Martelella endophytica: one gene and its partner. Each later gene encodes a partner of the first gene's protein in a complex. Links are inferred from orthologs where the notes say so. Each region holds a gene or a part of one and is shown on either strand. Other genes may lie near its edges.

The links.
Region 2: the proteins of TM49_RS00100 (region 1) and dnaN are in contact, whole or in part, in a cryo-EM structure (PDB 8GIZ), measured with the Escherichia coli proteins. The link is inferred for Martelella endophytica from one-to-one orthologs.

Annotation. Positions count from the first base shown.
Region 1 is NZ_CP010803.1:15,636-25,187, forward strand. What follows is about bases 3,445-6,358. They hold TM49_RS00100 (DNA polymerase III subunit gamma/tau), read left to right. Parts: upstream 3,445-3,886; coding sequence 3,887-5,830; downstream 5,831-6,358. Other genes in these bases: TM49_RS00095 (YbaK/EbsC family protein), read left to right, coding at 3,445-3,737; TM49_RS00105 (YbaB/EbfC family nucleoid-associated protein), read left to right, coding at 5,854-6,177; TM49_RS00110 (LysE family translocator), read left to right, coding at 6,188-6,358. Also shown: TM49_RS00070 (lactate/malate family dehydrogenase), read left to right, coding at 1-422; TM49_RS00075 (VOC family protein), read right to left, coding at 465-836; TM49_RS00080 (helix-turn-helix transcriptional regulator), read right to left, coding at 927-1,613; nudC (NAD(+) diphosphatase), read right to left, coding at 1,616-2,569; TM49_RS00090 (HIT family protein), read right to left, coding at 2,566-2,979; more of TM49_RS00095, read left to right, coding at 3,267-3,444; more of TM49_RS00110, read left to right, coding at 6,359-6,799; recombination mediator RecR, read left to right, coding at 6,864-7,469; TM49_RS00120 (antibiotic biosynthesis monooxygenase family protein), read left to right, coding at 7,535-7,822; TM49_RS00125 (HAD family hydrolase), read right to left, coding at 7,807-8,418; TM49_RS00130 (disulfide bond formation protein B), read right to left, coding at 8,444-8,992; TM49_RS23570 (DUF5993 family protein), read right to left, coding at 9,001-9,156; TM49_RS00135 (alanine/glycine:cation symporter family protein), read right to left, coding at 9,234-9,552. UniProt on the Escherichia coli protein: Part of the beta sliding clamp loading complex, which hydrolyzes ATP to load the beta clamp onto primed DNA to form the DNA replication pre-initiation complex.
Region 2 is NZ_CP010803.1:4,468,654-4,478,104, reverse strand. What follows is about bases 1-2,813. They hold dnaN (DNA polymerase III subunit beta), read left to right. Parts: upstream 1-754; coding sequence 755-1,873; downstream 1,874-2,813. Other genes in these bases: pyrF (orotidine-5'-phosphate decarboxylase), read left to right, coding at 2,489-2,813; TM49_RS20875 (histidine phosphatase family protein), read left to right, coding at 1,896-2,492; rsmI (16S rRNA (cytidine(1402)-2'-O)-methyltransferase), read right to left, coding at 1-506. In the rest of the region: more of pyrF, read left to right, coding at 2,814-3,199; TM49_RS20865 (complex I NDUFA9 subunit family protein), read left to right, coding at 3,383-4,354; TM49_RS23745 (hypothetical protein), read left to right, coding at 4,497-4,646; TM49_RS23240 (BFD-like (2Fe-2S) protein), read left to right, coding at 4,767-5,153; bfr (bacterioferritin), read left to right, coding at 5,101-5,586; TM49_RS20845 (metallophosphoesterase family protein), read right to left, coding at 5,634-6,491; TM49_RS20840 (diacylglycerol/lipid kinase family protein), read right to left, coding at 6,505-7,407; TM49_RS20835 (RNA pyrophosphohydrolase), read right to left, coding at 7,480-7,995; TM49_RS20830 (MFS transporter), read left to right, coding at 8,242-9,451. UniProt on the Escherichia coli protein: Confers DNA tethering and processivity to DNA polymerases and other proteins. Acts as a clamp, forming a ring around DNA (a reaction catalyzed by the clamp-loading complex) which diffuses in an ATP-independent manner freely and bidirectionally along dsDNA.

The DNA of each region.
Region 1 (9,552 bases):
GCCACGTCAGCGTCGGCGGCATTCCCTTCGGTGAGCTGGCTTCCTACCTGCAGCCGCGGCAGGACATCAGCGATCCCGAGACTGTGAAGACAAGGATCATAAGCGCCGCCTATGACGTTCTCAATGGGAAAGGCTGGACCAATGCCGGCGTTGCCCAGTCGGCAGTGACCATGGCCAGGGCCGTGCTTCTCGACGAACGCAGCATCTATCCTGCCTCGACAACACTTCGCGGCGAATATGGTCATGACGGCGATGTAGCGCTCAGCATGCCCTGTGTGATCGGCCGCGAAGGTATCTTGAAGCGGTTGCCCGTTACTCTCGATCCGTGGGAATCAAGCAAGCTTGGCGAAAGCATCGCCTTCATCCAGGCGGCAATGCGTGACGCGAAGACCGGCCCCGCCAGGATTGCGGAACCGGCCTGAGTTCACTGAGAGAAGTTGGAGCGCGGTTGTTGCGCTCTTCGCTCAGTCCGGCTGGCAAACGCGGATGCGGTGGCCGTCCGGATCGGTGATCACGAAGGTGGGGCCGAAAGGCGACTGCACCAGCGGCTGGGCGAAGCTGCGGCCTTCCTTTCTGAAGCGCGCGTAGAGCGCTTCGACGCCTCCCTTTTCCGGCGTCATGATCCCGATCTCGGCTGAGCCCGGCCCACCTTCCGCCGGCGGATGCGCCGTCGCCTTGCGCCAAAGCCCCAGCGTCAGACCGGCTGCGGTCGCAAGCGAGGAGAACCCGTCCGACAACGCCCTGGGTTCGAGCCCAAGGACTTCGGCATAGAAAGCGGCGCTGGCTTTGGGGTCCTCGACGTAGAGAACGACGAGGTTGAGGGGAAGAGCTGACATGGTGTTTCTCCTGTTTTGAAAGACAGGAGACCGTCTAGCGCCGGCAGGTGTCAGTTTCCGTCAGCAGCAAACCGCGCAAGACGCCGTCGGTCAGTTGTCGAGATTGAGTTTCCGCCACTCGGCAAGAAGGACAGCACGTCGTTGCGGATAGCGTTCGCCGGTCTCGCGCATATTGACGATCCGGTCCGTACGGAAGTGGCGGAAGTCCTGCCTCAGCTCGCACCAGCCGAGCACCACCCGCACCTGTTCGAAATAGGCCAGACCGAAAGGCCATATCACCCGCTCGGACACGGCGCCGCCTTCGGCGCGGTAAGCGATCTCGACTTTCCGCATTGCCCGTATTGCGGCCCTGAGAGCAGGGATATCGGCCGTATCGGTGACGAGACGCCGCGGGCCGACGCTGAGCGCAGTCTCATCCACCGTTTCGGCGAGACTTTCCGGCAGCACCGCCGCGATCTTGGCAAGCGCCGTGCTGGCCGCAGCCGAAAGATGTTGATCCGTCACGCGCTCCACCCAACGCGTGCCCAGCACCAGCGCCTCGATCTCTTCCGTCGAGAACATCATCGGCGGCAGCAGGAAACCGGGGCGCAGCACATAGCCGATGCCCGCCTCGCCTTCGATCGCCGCCCCTTGTGCCCTGAGGCTTGCAATATCGCGGTAGAGCGTCCTGAGGCTGATGCCGAGCTGTTCCGCCAGCGCCGCACCGGAAACGGGATAGCGATGACCGCGCAGCGTCTGCAGGAGCGACAGCAGCCGCTCGGAGCGCGAGCCCGCCATGCTCAGCGCCAGTCGAGAAAGTCGCGCATCAGCCGGAACGCGATCGCGCCCTCCGGCGGGCCGTTGATGCCATCGGGATGGCGGTGCTCGGTGATCGCGGCCAGTTCATCGCGGGAGAACCAGCGGCAGTCTTCCAGCTCGTCGTCATCGTAGCTGACATCGAAGCTTTCGGCCTTGCCGTAACAGGCGAGCATCAGCGAATGCGGCATCGGCCAGGGCTGGGACGCGTGGTAGCGCACCGCGCCGACGCGGATGCGGCTTTCCTCCAGCGTCTCGCGCCGCACCGCGTCTTCGACCGTTTCGCCAGGCTCGACGAAACCGGCAAGGCAGGAATAGCGGCCGGCCGGGAAATGCGGGCTGCGGCCGAGCAGAACGCGGTCGCGCGCCTCATCGACGATCAGCATGATGACGACCGGATCGGTGCGCGGGAACATCATGTGGCCGCAGACCGTGCATTGCCGGCGGAAGCCGCCGGCCGTCCCATCCGACTTGCCGCCGCAGCGGCCGCAGAAGCGGTGATTACGGGTCCAGGCATTGACGCTGACGGCCAGCGCGAAGGCACCGAGCGCCTCGCCCTCGAGCAGACCCTCGCTATAGGCTGCACGGGCGCTCAGCGTCTTCAGATGGCCGGGCAGCGCCTTGGTGTCGAGCGCACTATCGATTGCAATCAGCGGCGCGCCGGCCGGCGTATGCCCGAGAAGCACAGCACTTTCGCGGTCGGGCTGAAGCGCCTGCACCTCGTAGCGGGCGAAATAGGGATCGAGCACCTGGCGTTCGTGCTTCACCAGCGCCACGCCATCGGCGAAGACGAAGAACCGGGCTTCGGGCTCGGCGGCAGCCTTCGACAGCGCATCGTCTTCGCGGTGTTCGGAATCGCGGATGATGCGACAGCCGGCAAAAGCGGTCATTGCGCTCGGGTCGTCATGCGGTCCGATGCGGTCGAAAATCGATGTCATTTTTCGCTCAGGGCCTCCGCGATGCGCCGCGCCAGCGCCGCGATTTCCGCATCGCTCATCGGCTCCGCGGTGCCAAACCCCCAGACGGGGCCGGGCCAGTTGGGATCACCCTCTGACCGGGCGATGATGTGAACGTGAAGCTGGCGCACGATATTGCCGATGGCGGCAACATTGATCTTCTCGGCGCCGGTGGCAATCGAGAGCGCGCGCGCCACCTCGTTGATCTCGAAGGTCAGCATCGTCTGGTCGAGGGGCGCGAGTTCGAACATCTCGGTTACCCCGGCTCGCTGCGGCACGGCCAGCAGCCAGGGCCAGCGGCCATCGCGCATCAGCCGGATCTGGCAGAGCCCCAGCGTCGCCACGGCAACACTATCCCTCTTCAGCCGTTCATCGAGCTCGAAATCCTGCATGACGCCCCTTTGTTGTTCCCGCCTGTTCTCTTGCCTTTGACATGTTTAACAAATAGGGCGGCTTCAACAACAGCAAACATCCAACGCGCGGGAAAAGCATCCGAGTTTTTTTGAAGCTGCGTGCTTGCATTCACACTGCAAATTGACGATATGTGCCCTCGGGAGGCTGGTGGCGGACGTGCCACTCGCCAACCGGGTCAGGTCCGGAAGGAAGCAGCCCCAACGAGCCCGGCATGGGTCGTCTTGCCAGCCTCCCACCTTATGTCCGGACTGCCGCGGAGACGTTGATGAGCATCGAAAGTGTGCGAGAACACTTGAGCCAGGCAGCCCCCGATCTCGATATCATCGAAACCGAAGACAGCAGCGCCACGGTTGCCGAGGCTGCCGCCGCGCATGACGTGGCAACCGCGCAGATTGCCAAGACTCTATCCTTCTCGGTCAAGGACCGGGTGTTTCTTCTGGTCGCCCGCGGTGATGCCCGCATCGACAACAAGAAGGCCAAGGTAGCCTTTGGCGGCAAGGTGAAGATGCTGCCGCTCGATGAGGTCGAGACGATCACCGGCCACCCCGTCGGCGGCGTTTGCCCGTTCGGGCTGGCAAAGGCAATTCCGGTCTACTGCGACGAGAGCCTGAAGGCCTTTGACGAGGTCGTTCCGGCCGCCGGTTCGCGCAATGCCGCGGTCCGGATCGCGCCGCAGCGCATGGCCGAAATCACCAATGCGGGCTGGGTCGATGTCTGCCAGGCGCCGGAAGATTGAGCGCGTGGCGAAATCAAAAATCCTGTGCATTTCCGCAGAACTTCTGCCAGACTGCCGGCCTTGATGTGACTCCGGCCTGCGGCCTGGACTATCCTCGCTGCCTGCCCGAAAGCGACCTCGGGTCGCGGGCCAAGCAGAAAACCACATGAATGGCGATGGACAAGACAACGATCGAGGCTAACACCGGCTACCGGGTTCTGGCGCGCAAATACCGCCCGAAGGACTTCTCCGACCTGATGGTCGGCCAGGAGCCGATGGTGCGCACGCTGACCAATGCCTTCGAGACCGGCCGCATCGCCCAAGCCTATATGCTGACCGGCGTGCGCGGTGTCGGCAAGACCACGACCGCCCGCATTCTGGCACGCGGCCTCAACTACAAGACCGCCACCATCGACAAGCCGACCATCGACCTGAAGGAGATCGGCGAGCATTGCCAGGCGATCATGGAAGGCCGGCATGTCGACGTCATCGAGATGGATGCCGCCTCCCACACCGGTATCGACGATATCCGCGAGATCATCGACCAGGTGCGTTACCGGCCCTCGACAGCGCGCTACAAGGTCTACATCATCGACGAAGTCCACATGCTCTCCACCCAGGCCTTCAACGGCCTGCTAAAGACGCTTGAGGAACCGCCGGAGCATGTGAAGTTCATCTTCGCCACCACCGAAATCCGCAAGGTGCCGATCACGGTGTTGTCGCGCTGCCAGCGCTTCGACCTGCGCCGCATTCCGGCCGCCGACCTGGTGCGGCTGTTCTCGACGATCTCCGCCAAGGAAGGCGTCGAGATCGAGGATGAGGCGCTGTCGATGATCGCGCGTGCGGCCGAAGGCTCGGCGCGCGACGGCCTGTCGCTGCTCGATCAGGCGATTTCGCATGGCAATGGCAAGGTGGAGGCGGCGGCGGTGCGCGGCATGCTCGGCCTTGCCGACCGCGCCCGTATCGTCGACCTGTTCGGCCATGTCGTCGCCGGCGACGTGAAGGCGGCCCTTGCCGAGTTCCTTTCTCAGTACGAGGCCGGCGCCAATCCCGTCGTCGTGCTGAACGACCTTGCCGATTTCACCCATCTGGTCACCCGGCTGAAATATGTTCCGGAAGGTGCGGAGGATGTGTCGCTGAGCGAGCTTGAGCGCACCCGCGGCGCCGAATTTGCCGCCGCCATTCCCGTTTCCGCGCTCTCGCGCATCTGGCAGATGCTGCTGAAGGGCATTCCGGAGACGGAAAACGCCGCCCGCCCCTTCGGCGCTGCCGAGATGGTGCTGATCCGCCTTGCCCATGCCGCAAGCCTACCCTCCCCCGAGGACGCAGCACGACGGCTTCTGGCGATCGAGAACGGCGACGTTCATCCCGCACCGGCCGCCCCGCGTGGTCCCTCGGGTGGCGGCGCACAGGCATCGACGCATGCCGTTTCCAGACCGGTCGCCGAGCCGCGCGCAGAGACACCCCGGCCGCCTGCGACCGTGACGATGCTGAGACCGCGTGAAGCGACCGCACCGGAGGTCTCTCCGGAGCCCGAGGTTGCCCCCGAACCTGAGGTTCTGGAGACACAGGCCGTCGAGGCCGCGCCGGAACCGGACATCGTTCCGGAGCCGGTTGTCGCCCCGGAGCCGGCACCCGCCGAAATCACAGGGCCGACGTCGAAAATCAAGTCGCTGCGGGACATCACCGATCTCTGCTCGCAGAACCGGGCAATCAAGCTGCGCGCCGAAATCCGCAATTTTGTCCATCTGGTACGGCTCGAACCGGGCCAGCTTGAAGTCAATCTCGAAAGCGGCACGTCGCAGACCTTCCTCAACGAACTCGGCACGAAACTGAAGGAATGGACCGGCGAAAAATGGTTTGTCAGCCTCAGCCGCGAGCCCGGCCAGCCAACGCTGGTGGAGGCCGAGAGGGCGGAACGCGAGCGCCTGTTCCAGGACGCGCGCGACGACCCCTCGATTTCGGCGATCCTAAAATTCTTCCCCGGCGCCAAGATCACCGATGTCAAGGTGCGCGCCGATGAACAGAACACCGAGACAACCGAGGCCGGAGCCCCGGATGCCGCCGTCAACGATGATGGTGACGTCCTGCCGGAAGACGACCTCGACGACTGAATTCAACCGATAAAGGAGACGACATGCGCGATCTGATGGGCATGATGGGCAAGATGAAGGAAATGCAGGCCAAGATGGAAAAGCTGCAGGAAGAGATTGCAGCTGTCGAGGTCGAAGGCGTTTCCGGCGGCGGCATGGTCACCGTGCGCATGACCGGCAAGGGCGAGATGCTCGGCATCAAGGTCGACCCCAGCCTGCTTTCCGCCGACGAGGCCGAAATGCTCGAGGACCTGATCGTTGCCGCTCACCGCGACGCGAAGGACCGCGCCGAGGAGAAGGCACAGGAAATGACCAAGGAACTGACTGCCGGCCTGCCGATCCCGCCCGGCATGAAGCTGCCTTTCTGAGGACGACACCATGACCCTCGGCGCCCTCGCTTTGTTTGCCATCACGCTGTTCGTCGCCGCAGGTTCTCCGGGACCGAGCGTTGCGGCACTCGTCGCCCGCGTGCTTTCGCGCGGCCACCGCGACGTGCTGCCGTTTCTGGCGGCAATGTGGCTTGGCGAGGCGCTGTGGCTGACGCTTGCGGTCTTCGGCCTGGTCGCCGTCGCCACCACCTTCCACGCGGTGTTCATCGTCATCAAATGGGCGGGCATTGCTTATCTCGGCTATCTCGCCTGGAAGATGTGGTTCGCGGAAACCGAAACGACGGGCGAGGAACTGCCGCAGACAACCTCCGGCTGGAAGATGTTTCTCACCGGCATGAGCATCACCATCGGCAACCCCAAGATCATGATGTTCTACGTCGCGCTGCTGCCGACGATCCTCGACCTCGGCAGCATCACCGTCGTCGGCTGGGCGGAACTGACCGTCACGCTCCTGCTGGTGCTCGCCGTCGTCGACCTCTCCTGGGTGTTTCTCGCATCGAAGGCCCGCAGACTGTTGAAGAGCCCGCGCGCGATGAAGATCGCCAACCGCCTCAGCGCGGGCATGATCGGCGGCGCTGCGGTCGCGATCGCAACCCGCTGACAATCCTTCCATCGGACTGCAAAAGCGGTTTCCGTTTTGGAGGCCGATGGGATAGTGAAATTCTATGGCAAAACGTGTAACCGGCCCCGAAATCGAAAAACTGATCCAGCTTCTGGCGAAGGTGCCGGGGCTTGGGCCGCGTTCGGCGCGGCGTGCGGCGCTGCACTTGATCAAGAAGCGCGACCAGTTGATGGGCCCGCTTTCGGGCGCGATGCAGGATGCCTATGACAAGGTGAAGATCTGCTCCACCTGCGGCAATGTCGACACCTCAGATCCCTGCACGATCTGCACCGATCCGACGCGCGACCAGAGCCTCGTCATCGTGGTGGAAGACGTCGGCGACCTCTGGGCGCTGGAGCGGGCGGCGGCACTCAATGCCGCCTATCACGTGCTCGGCGGCACCCTGTCGCCGCTCGATGGCATCGGGCCGGACGATCTTACCATCGCCGCATTGGTCGATCGGGTGAAGGCAGGCGAGGTCAAGGAACTGATCATCGCGGTCAACGCCACGGTCGAAGGCCAGGCGACGGCGCATTACATCACCGACCAGTTCGACGGCCTCGACATTAAGGTGACCCGTCTCGCCCATGGCGTGCCGGTCGGCGGCGAGCTCGACTATCTCGACGAGGGCACGCTGGTGGCCGCCCTCAGGTCGCGCACGGCGCTTTGATTCTGCTTGCAGCACGAGATTCGTTTTTGTAGCTTCGGATTATCTCTGGATCGAGCGGGCGGGCCATGATCGTCGAATATCTTCGCTACAGTGTGCCTGACGATCAACAGGCCGCATTCATCCGAGATTATCAGGCGGCCAAGGAGCCGCTGTTGCACTCACCCTATGCGATATCCTTCGAGATTGCGCAATGCAGCGATGAGCCCACCCAATTCATCATCCGCATCGAGTGGACCTCTGCGGAGGACCACCTGAAATCATTCAGGGCAAGCGCGGAGTTTCGAGAATTCTTCATCCATATCCGCCCGTATGTCGGCATGATCGCTGAAATGCGCCACTACCAGCCCTGCTGAGCAGCAGTATTGACGAGGCTGATGAGGTCCTGCCTGCCGGTCCAGTGCAACGGATGCCAGCCGAAAGCCCTTGCCGCCTCGATGTTTCCCAGTTGATCGTCGATGAAGACACATTGCTCGCCGGTAAAGCCGCTGACCCTTTCTGCCGCCGCGAAGAAACCCGGGCGCGGTTTCTTTTCGCCGATGGCCGCCGAATAGATGATGCCGTCGACATCTGCAGCCAGACCCATCGCCTCCATCAGGTAGCGGGCGCGCTGGTGTTCCTGGTTGGTGGCGAGATAGATGGCGAACCCCTCCCCCTTCAAGGCCCGCGCATCCGCCAGCACCGCCTCGTCGATCATCGAATCGCGCGAGAACCAGTAGTCGATGAATTCCTGGGCAGTCAGCGTTTCGGAAAGTTCGGGCAGGCAATCGTCCAGGGCCGCGTGCAGGTGCTTGCGGCCGAGGATGACATCCGGCCAGTGCGTGGCGAAGAATTCGGCGGAGAGCCGATCCGGGTCGATGCCGAGATCGCGCTCGATATCTGCCGCCCACGAGCCGCCATTGTGGCTGTGGACCAGCACGCCGTCGACGTCGAGCATCAGGACACGTTTCATTGCACTTCCCTTTCGGCCGATGGTCCTATCGGCCGAGCAAGCCGTCAAGCGCCTGATAGCTGGTCGGATTGTCCGGGCAGAGGCCGAGGCCGCATTCGGCAAGCGTGGAGACACCATTGCCAAGGCTCATAACGGCAAACAGCGCCACAGCGACAAGGCCGATGCCGGTTGTCTTCTCCGCTCCGCGGCTACCGCCGCCGAGAAGCAGCATCAGGCCGGTGCCAAGCACCACCAGCGTGAACACGACGAAGGCCCAGGTGTAGAAATGCAGGCCAAGGAACGGGTCGCCGTAGCTACCGGTGCCCGGCACCACATGCAGCGCCACCTGCCTGAGCGCCGCCATGCCGCCGACAACGGCGCCGAGCAGCATCAGCGCGTAATGACGCACGGCAACGCCGCAGAGAACGTTGAGGGCGAGCCCGGTGCCAACGATGACGAAACCGGCGCGCTGCAGAAGGCAGAGCGGACACGGCAGGTCGCCATTGGCGAACTGATCATAAAAGGCATAGCCGAGCACCAGCGAAATCGCCAGAAGCCCCAGTGCATTGAGAAGGCGGGCAAGATTATCGGACATGGCTCACCTCAAAGCGAAATCTGCAGCGCATCGGTCGCGTGCAATCTGTAGAGCACGGCAACGAGCAGGACGGCGAGCATGGTGGCGGCGATCGCCGCCATCCGGTTTCCGCGCCAGGCGAGCCAGAGCCCGGCAAAGCAGAGAAGAAATGGCAGTGCCATCATGGTCTTGTTCTTGAGCCTCCCTTGTGAAGACACGGCAGCCGCGAGGCCGCCGTGTCGGGTCTTTTCTGGTGTTTTGCTTATTTGGCGTCCGGCCACGCGGTCGGATCGGTATCGAGATCGGCAAACTTCTTCGGATCGAAGAGCGGCCGCTTGTTGCCTGCTGCAAGCTGGGAACGGAAATCGTTGATGAGCCGCAGTGCGATCGGGAACAGCATCATCAGCGCCAGCAGGTTGACGACGGCCAGCACGCCCATCATCGGATCGGAGAAGTTGAACACCGCCGTTGCCCCGGGCGCCACGGCACCGAGCAGCACGATGAAGACGATGACGATCCTGAGGATATGGATCGCGTTCTTGTTGGCAGTCATGAAGGAGAGCGCATTCTCGCCAAGATAG
Region 2 (9,451 bases), 4.5 Mb from region 1 along the record:
AGTTCGGCGAAGCGGTCGCGCCGCCCCTTGTCCTTTGCCGGCGGAAAGCCCGCGAAGAAGAAGGCATCGTTCGGCAGGCCAGCGCCGACGAGGGCTGCAAGCGGTGCGGAGGCGCCCGGAACCGGCGTCACCCTGATGCCTTCGGCGATCGCCAACAGCGACAGCCGGTAACCGGGGTCGGAAACGAGCGGCGTCCCCGCATCGGAGACGAGCGCAACGCTCTTGCCATCGCGGAGCGCTTCCATCAGCTTTTCGCCGGCCTGTTCCGCATTGTGTTCGTGATAGGCGAACGGACGCTTGCGAATGGCGAAGCGGTCGAGCAGCTTGCGGGTGACGCGGGTATCCTCACAGGCGAGAATATCGGCACCGGCCAGCGTTTCCAGCGCCCTTATGGTGATGTCGCCAAGATTGCCGATCGGGGTCGCAACAAGATAGAGCCCCGGCGCCAGCGGCCGCGCCTCGATGGCGTGGCCTGAAATTTCAAACCGGTTGCTGTCGTCGCTCATGCTGTCATTCCCGCTCAGTTTCCCTTTCCTTTGAACACGACCGCCAGGCAGCCGGCAAGAGGGCTGCCTGGCGGTCGTGAGGCCTCTTGTCAAAACAGTGATTGGGATAAACCCCGCAGCAGATAGGAGCCCCTTGCATTCGAAGCTCAAATGGGGTCATTTTGTCTCCCCGCCTGTGCCCCTTGTGGCGCATGCCTCATTGACTGCCTGCCGGCACCCGTCCGGGCGAAAGAGTGAAAGCGAAAGTCATGCGTATCACGCTTGAGAGATCCAATCTGTTGAAGTCCCTGAACCACGTCCATCGCGTGGTCGAGCGCCGCAACACCATTCCGATTCTCTCCAATGTTCTCCTGAAGGCCGAAGGCGCTGACCTCGAGATGAAGGCGACCGACCTCGATCTCGAGATCACCGAGAAGACGCCGGCAATGGTTGAGCAGGCCGGTGCGACCACGGTGCCCGCACATCTTCTCTATGAAATCGTGCGCAAGCTCGCAGACGGCTCGGAAGTCTCGCTTGCAACCGATACCGACGGGCAGACCATCTCGGTCGCTTCCGGCAGGTCCAAGTTTTCGCTGCAGTGCCTGCCGCAGGAGGATTTTCCGGATCTTACGGCCGGCACCTTCAGCCATGCCTTCCAGCTGAAGGCCAGCGATCTGAAGATGCTGATCGATCGCACCCAGTTCGCGATCTCCACCGAGGAAACCCGCTACTATCTGAACGGTATCTTCTTCCACGCCATGAGCGAGGGCAAGGCGCTGAAGCTGCGTGCCGTCGCCACCGATGGCCACCGTCTTGCCCGTGCCGAGGTCGACGCACCGTCGGGCTGCGAAAACATGCCGGGCGTTATCATCCCGCGCAAGACGGTCGGCGAGTTGCAGAAGCTCATGGACGACCCGGAAATCATCGTGAAGGTCGAGGTTTCCGATGCCAAGATCCGCTTCACCATCGGTTCCGTGGTGCTGACCTCGAAGCTGATCGACGGCACCTTCCCGGATTACCAGCGTGTCATCCCTGCCAATAACGACCGCGAGATGCGCATCGATTGCCAGGATTTCACCCGCGCAGTCGATCGTGTGTCGACGGTCTCGTCGGAACGCGGCCGTGCGGTCAAGCTGTCGCTGACCGAGGGGCAACTGACGCTCACCGTCAACAATCCCGATTCCGGCAGCGCCACCGACGAGCTTCCCGTCGGCTACGAGAGCGAGCCGATGGATATCGGCTTCAACGCCAAGTACCTCCTCGACATCACCGGCCAGCTCACCGGCGATGAGGCGATCTTCCTGTTTGCCGATGCCGGTTCGCCGACGCTGGTGCGCGATACCGCGAACGATCAGGCGCTTTATGTCCTGATGCCGATGCGCGTCTAGCAGGCCATGCGGGGAGGGGATCGTGTTCGCCGTCTACATCACCCACCCGCAGGTTCTGATCGATCCCGAGGTGCCGGTGCCTGACTGGGGGCTCTCGGCGACGGGCGCCGCCCGCGCCGAGACGGCCGCCCGCCTCTCCTGGGTGCAGGCGCTTTCCCGTATCGTTTCCAGCGACGAGGTGAAAGCGAAGAAAACGGCCGCGTTCTTCGGCCGGGCCACCGGCATCGAACCCGAAATCCTGCCTGATTTTCACGAAAACGACCGCAGCGCGACCGGCTTCCTGCCGCCCGATGTCTTCGAGGCCGCGGCGGACGCCTTCTTTGCCGAGCCGGAGAAGTCCTTTCGCGGCTGGGAGCGCGCGGTCGACGCGCAAAAGCGGATCGTGACGGCGGTGAATGATGTGCTGGCAAGGCATGACACCCGTCAGCCGGTCGCCTTCGTCGGCCATGGCGTTGTCGGAACGCTGCTCAAATGCCATCTGAAAGGTGTTGAAATCAGCCGCGCCGAGGATCAGGGCGCTGGTGGTGGCGGCAATCTTTTCGCCTTCAGCCTTTCCGAAAGGGCGGTTTTGTGCGATTGGACACCCATCGAAACATGGCAGGGATGGACCGGACAATGATTGCACGCGATCGACTCATTGTGGGGCTTGATGTACCGACCGTCGCCGAGGCGGCCACCATGGTCGAGACGCTCGGCGATAGCGTCAGCTTCTACAAGATCGGCTACCAGCTCGCCTTTGCCGGCGGGCTTTCCTTTGCCCGCGAACTGGTCGACAGCGGCAAGAAGGTATTTCTCGACATGAAGCTCCTCGACATCGACAACACGGTGGCGAAGGGGGTGGAGAACATTTCCCGGATGGGTGTGACCATGCTGACGCTGCACGCCTATCCGAAGGCGATGCGCGCGGCGGTCGAGGCCGCGGCCGGAACGCCGCTCTGCCTCCTCGGCGTCACGGTGCTCACCTCCATGGATGACGGCGACCTGATCGAGGCCGGCTACACGACCGATGCGCGAACCCTGGTCGAAAAGCGGGCGGAGCAGGCGCGGGCGGCCGGCATGGGTGGCATCGTCTGCTCGGCGGCGGAAGCCGAGCGGGTCCGCGCGATCACCGGTCCCGAAATGGCGATCGTTACCCCGGGCATCCGCCCCGCGGGCGTCGCAGCCAACGACCAGAAGCGCGTCATGACACCACGCGACGCCATAGTCGCCGGTGCCAGTCATCTGGTTGTCGGCCGGCCGATCGTCGCTGCGTCCGATCCGCGTGCCGCAGCACAGCAGGTGCTGACGGAGATGCAGACGACAATGATGGCGCCGGCAAACGATTGACGGACGACCACTTGCGGCCGCCCGCAACCGTCTCTGTGTCGCTTTGGTCACGCGGTCTGCAATTTTGACGGTTGCCATGATTGTAATATCGCAGTGCGGCAGCTTGACCCTTCACCTCGGGTCCGGATTGGGCTAAGGGACGGGGGTAAACTTTCAGGGTTTCGACGACATCAGGAGCTAGGCATGACGCTTTCGAACATTCCCCCGCTGGTCACGGTTTTCGGCGGTTCGGGTTTTATCGGCCGCTATGTCGTCCGGCTTCTGGCCAAGCGAGGCTATCGCATCCGCGTCGCCGTGCGCCGTCCCGATCTGGCGCTGTTCCTGCAGCCGCTCGGCAATGTCGGCCAGATCACCTTCATGCAGGCCAATCTGCGTTACGGTGATTCCGTGCGCCGGGCCGTCGAGGGCGCCGATCATGTCGTCAACTGCGTCGGCGTGCTGTTTGAAAGCGGCAAGAACGGATTCGACGCCGTCCAGGCAGAGGGCGCCCGCCTGATTGCCGAAGCGGCGCGCGATGCCGGCGCCGCGCTCACCCATGTTTCCGCCATCGGCGCCGATCCCGACAGCCTGTCGCATTACGCCCGGTCGAAGGGCCAGGCGGAAGCCACTGTCCGCGAAATCTGTCCCGATGCTGTCATTATGCGGCCGTCGATCGTGTTCGGCCCTGAGGACGACTTCTTCAACAAGTTCGGCAAGATGACGCTGATCTCGCCCTTCCTTCCGCTCATCGGCGGTGGCAAGACGAAGTTCCAGCCCGTCTATGTCGGCGATGTTGCCGAGGTCATTGCCCGTTCCGTTGACGGCAAGGTCGAAAAGGGCAAGACCTACGAACTCGGAGGGCGTGACGTTCTCACCTTCCGTGAATGCCTCGAAAAGGTGCTTTCCGCGACCGGCCGCAAGCGCGCGCTGGTCTCGCTGCCCTTCGGGCTCGCCTCGCTGATTGGCGGCATTGCTGCTGCCATTCCGCTCATCAAGCCGCCGCTGACCGCCGACCAGGTGAAGCTTCTGAAGACCGATACGATCGTGTCGAAGGAAGCCGAAGCGGAAGGCCGCACGCTGAAGGGCCTGGGCATTCGCCCGGCCCAGCTCGACGCCATCCTGCCCAGCTATCTGGTGCAGTACCGTCAGCATGGACAATTCGGAAAGCCTGCTTAAGACAGGACACCTGCGCCACACATGACATAAAAAATGCGCATTGTCGGGAACCCGTCATACCGCTTGCGTCTTTACTGTTTATTGAAGGGTCACAGGGATGATGGCCCGACGGGACTTTGGTGAAAATAAGGTGTCTTCCAAAATGGGTAAATCGATTGCTGTCCTGTTTGCTGGTGCGGCTCTGATCATTGTGGCTGCCTCTCTCGTGGCGCCCGGTACTGTTGCTGCGACGAAGGGCTGCGCGCCGGCCTATGGTGTGGATCCGTGCGCGGTCACGGCCGCCGTCAACTGATCTGCGCCCTTCTGGCGGCGTCGCTAGGCGCCGCCCTATTTGCCTGAGGCTTAATGTCGCGGCCCTCGCCGCATCACATTTAAGGGAATGTGAGTCCGATACTCAGGTTTAATCTTGACAATGAGCATCCTCTTTTGCGAAGAGAGGCCATCAGTGACAGCCGTCAATGGTGAGAGAATGCTTGTCTGCAGCTGCAATTTCATTACTGAAAAGGAAATCGTGGAGGTCGTTACCGAACTCCTCGATGAGGATTGCTGGCAAATCATAGTTCCGGCCAAGGTCTACCACCGCATGTCGAAGCGGGGCCGGTGTTGCGGCTGTTTTCCCAACGTCATCGATATCATCGTCCGTACTTCAGAGCAGTATCACCACAATCGCCACTCGACCGGCGAGAAGTTTTGTGATTTTTTGAGCCGCCTGAAGCAATTCCAGGAACATAAAAGGAGAACGGACGTTGAAAGGCGACAAAAAAGTAATCGAGCGGCTGAACGAAGCCCTGTTTCTTGAGCTCGGCGCCGTCAATCAGTACTGGCTTCACTACCGTCTTCTCGAAGACTGGGGCCTGACCAAGCTCGCCGCCAAGGAGCGTGCCGAGTCCATCGAAGAGATGCACCACGCCGACAAGCTCGTTGACCGCATCATCTTCCTCGAAGGCCATCCCAACCTGCAGACCGTGGCGCCGCTGCGCATCGGCCAGACCGTTAAGGAAGTCCTCGAAGGCGATCTCGCCGGTGAATACGAGGCGCGCAATTCCTACAAGGAAAGTCGCGACATCTGTCACGAGGCTGGCGATTACGTCAGCATGAAGCTCTTCGAAGAACTGATGATCGACGAGGAAGGTCACATCGACTTCCTCGAGACCCAGCTTGAGCTGCTGGAATCGCTTGGCGAAAAGAAATACGCCCAGCTCAACGCCGGCGCGACCAACGAAGCCGAATAGGCTTTAGCGATCTTTGCTGTTTCAAGGCCCGGCCCGCGCGCCGGGCCTTATGCGTTTCCACCCATGCGGGGCGGCGCAAGCGGCGGCGCATGGGTGACATCGCCGTCGACCCACTGTCCGTCCTGCCATTGCCGCACCGACACCTTCAGGCTTTCGCCCTCGATATCGATGATGTTGTAGGCATTGGGCTCGCCACGCAGCCGGGTCGAGATCGCCGAGCCGGCTTGAACCACAAGGATAGGGGCCGCAGCGGCCTGACGCGCGCCTGCCGGTGCGCCCTCCTGGACCTCGTTCTGGTGCGGGTAGCGGCGGACATAGGACATGTGGAAGTGCCCGGACAGGACGAGGCGCACACCGAGTGTCGCGAAGGTCTCAAGCGCGCGGTCGGCGTGTTTCACTAGGCGCATCGCCTTCTCGCCGGGGATTTCCGGCTGCAGCAACGGATGATGCGCGACGATCACCCGGATGGCGGCCGGGTCTGCCGTCTCCAGGCGCTCCCGCAAGGCACCAAGCTGCTTTCCGTTGATCGAGCCGTGCGACCAGTTCAGGCCGAGTCGCAGCCGCCGCGCCGTGTTGATGCCGGCAAGCACCACCTTTCGCCCCTCAAACAGGGGCTCGATCTCGGGGTGGATATGGGTGCGATAGAGGCCGTATGGCTCGGTAAAGCGTGCGAGCAGGTTGCGCGCCGGGACATCATGATTGCCGGGCACGGCGAAGAATGGCGCATCGAGTGTTTCCAGAAAGGCCGCGGCGGTTTCGAATTCGGCCTCGCTGCCGGTCTGGGTGAAATCGCCGCTGACGACGACGAGATCGGGTCGGCGGGCGTTGACCTCGTCGGCAATCATGCCGGCAAGCCCGTCGTCGTGATGTCCGAAGTGGAGGTCTGAGAGGTGGGCGATGCGCATCGGGGCTCTCCCGTCAGCTTGGGGGTGCCAGCACCGCCACGGTGCCGGGTCGGATCGAGAAATCGAGCGTGCCGGTGATCAGGGCGATTTCGCCGTCGATCATCACCTGCGTTGCCGGCTTGCGGCCGCGCAGCCGCACCGTGCGCACTTCGGCGACATCGATCGCCACGTCATTGCGCCAGCGGCCGATGAGCATGCCGATGGTCAGTCGGAAAACATCGGCGAGTGTCAGCCGCCGGATGCGGTAGAGGCAGAGCACGCCGCGATCAAGCCGGCTTCGCGCGAAGAAGCGCCCGAAGCCCTCGTCATAGCCATTGTTGGCCACAGCCACCGAATAGAGCCTCTCGGTGCGGCTCTCGCCGTTTTCGATCCGCGCGATCATCGGTCGGGCGCGGGCGAGGCGGCGCAGGAAATAGGCGGCGAGGCCCAGATAGGTGCGAAGGCCGGAGCGGTGGCGGATGCGTTCCCGTCCGGCGGCAATGCCGGGCACCAGCCCGACCACCACCTTGTGCAGGAAAACCCGGCCGTTCAGCACGCCAGCATCGATGTGGCGGACGTGCATGTCGGGGATCGCGCCGATCGCCGTATCGATATCCAGCGGGATATCGAGATCGCGCGCGAGAAGATTGGCCGTGCCAAGCGGCACGATGGCAAGCGTCTTCCTGGTACCGATCAGGGCCTCCGCGATCGCCGTGACCGTGCCGTCGCCGCCGGCGGCGACGATCAGCGGTGCCTCGCTTTCCACGGCGCGAAGAATACGCGCCTCAAGCGGCGCTTCGCGATCGGCATCGATGGTCGCGCGGATGCCGGCTTCGGTGAAGCGCTCGACAAGCGTTTCCGCCAGGTCCGCCTTCTCGGCGCTCCCCGCATTGGCGTTCAACACGATGTGGCACTGTTCGAACCTGCCGGGCGGCATCGGGATCCCTCTTGCGGCGGCGGGCTTCCCCGCACCTGAAGAACGCATTGCACGACCGAAAGTTTCGGCAGATCAGCCGGAAACGAGGTGCCGGAACTCAGCGACGACCTGTTCATAGACCGCCCTCTTGAAGGCGACGATGAGCGAGGGGAGCGCGTCGATATCGGCCCACTGCCAGGCATCGAACTCGCGCGCGTGGCCTTCAGGCGGCGGATCGATGGCGATCTCGCTCTCGTCGCCGTTGAAGCGGAAGGCGAACCAGCGCTGGGTCTGGCCACGGTAGCGCCCGTGCAGGCCGATACCGATCAGATGGTCGGGAAGATCGTAGTTGATCCATCCCCTGGTCTCGGCAAGGAGTTCGACCGTCTTCATGCCGGTCTCCTCGTAAAGCTCGCGTTTTGCCGCCACAAGCGGCGTCTCGCCGGGATCTATGCCACCCTGCGGCATCTGCCAGAGCTGCGGTGTGCCATCGGACTCGGTGTTGTTCTCCGAAAGCCGCCGGCCGAGCCAGACCTTGCCTTCGGGATTGAGGATCATGACGCCGACATTCGGGCGATAGGGCAGGTCGTGGGCGCGTCGTGCAGGCATGGCGGGGATTTCCTTTGGGGCAGGGGCTGACGCGACCATCCCTAGCGCATCAGGCGGGAAAGGCAAACCGTCTGCCGATCCGGCGAAGAGGTGCCGCGACAGTACCGCAACGACGATGTCCGCTCTGGACAAGCACAGTGCCGCAGACAATGCTGCCGCACGTTCTATGCAGGGGATGGTGGCTTGACGATTGCCGGCGACGAAACAGATATCGCGACGGGTGGCCGACGCGGCGTTTTCGGATGGATGATGTTCGACTGGGCCGCGCAGCCCTTCTTCACCGTCGTCACCACCTTCATCTTCGGTCCCTATTTCGTCAACGAGCTCGGGGCCGACCCGGTTGCGGGCCAGGCGGCCTGGGCGAATGCCGCGACGGTTGCCGGCATCATCATCGCTTTTGGCGCGCCGGTGGCCGGCGCGCTCGCGGATGCGGCCGGCGGCAACAAGCGGTTCATCGGCATGCTCGCCGTCCTGCAGGTCGCAGGCCTCGCAATGCTCTGGCTTGCCGCGCCCGGCAGCGGCTATTTCTGGCCGGCGGCCTTCATCGTGCTCGCGACCGTCGCGGCCGAACTCTCCGTGGTCTTCAACGATGCGATGCTGCCGCATCTGGTGCCGCCTCAAGCTCTCAACCGGACCTCGAACGATGCGTGGGGGCTCGGCTATCTCGGCGGCATGATCTTTCTCATCAGCTTCCTTCTCTGGTTCGCTGCCGATCCCGATACCGGCCTCACCCTTCTCGGCCAGCCCGCACTGTTCGGGCTCGATGCCATCGCAGGAGAGCCGGCGAGGCTGACCGGACCGCTCTCGGCTGCGTGGTACCTCATCTTCCTGCTGCCGATGCTGGTTTTCACGCCGGATATCGCGCGGCGCAAGCGTGCCGGCCATGCCGTTGCCGAAGGCCTCTCCGAACTGAAACGGACGGTGCTCTCGCTTAAGGACAGGCCGGACCTGCTCCGCTTCCTCATTGCCCGCATGCTCTACATGGACGGCGTCAACGGCCTGCTGATCCTCGGCGGCGCCTTCGCGGCGGCGACCTTCGGCTGGTCGACCATGGAGATCGGCATTTTCGGCATCGTGCTGAACGTCGCGGCCATCTTCGGCTGCTTCATCGCTGCCCGGCTCGGGCGGCTGGTGAGTGCCGGCCCGGTGATCGTCACCGCCCTCGTCATGCTGATCATGGCGACGCTCGGCGTCGTCTCGACGGACGATGGCGCGACCCTGTTCGGGCTGCTTCCGCTCGGGCCCGGTGGCGGCGGTCTGTTCTCAGCCGGAGCGGAAAAGGCGTTTCTTGCTTACGGCGTGATCATCGGGCTTGCCTTCGGCCCGGTGCAGGCGGCCTCTCGGGCATATCTGGCGGCGCGTGTCGAGGGGGCGGAGGCGGGGCGCTATTTCGGCCTGTTTTCGCTGACCGGGCGGATGACGAGCTTCCTCGCGACGGCAAGCTTTGCGTTCCTGA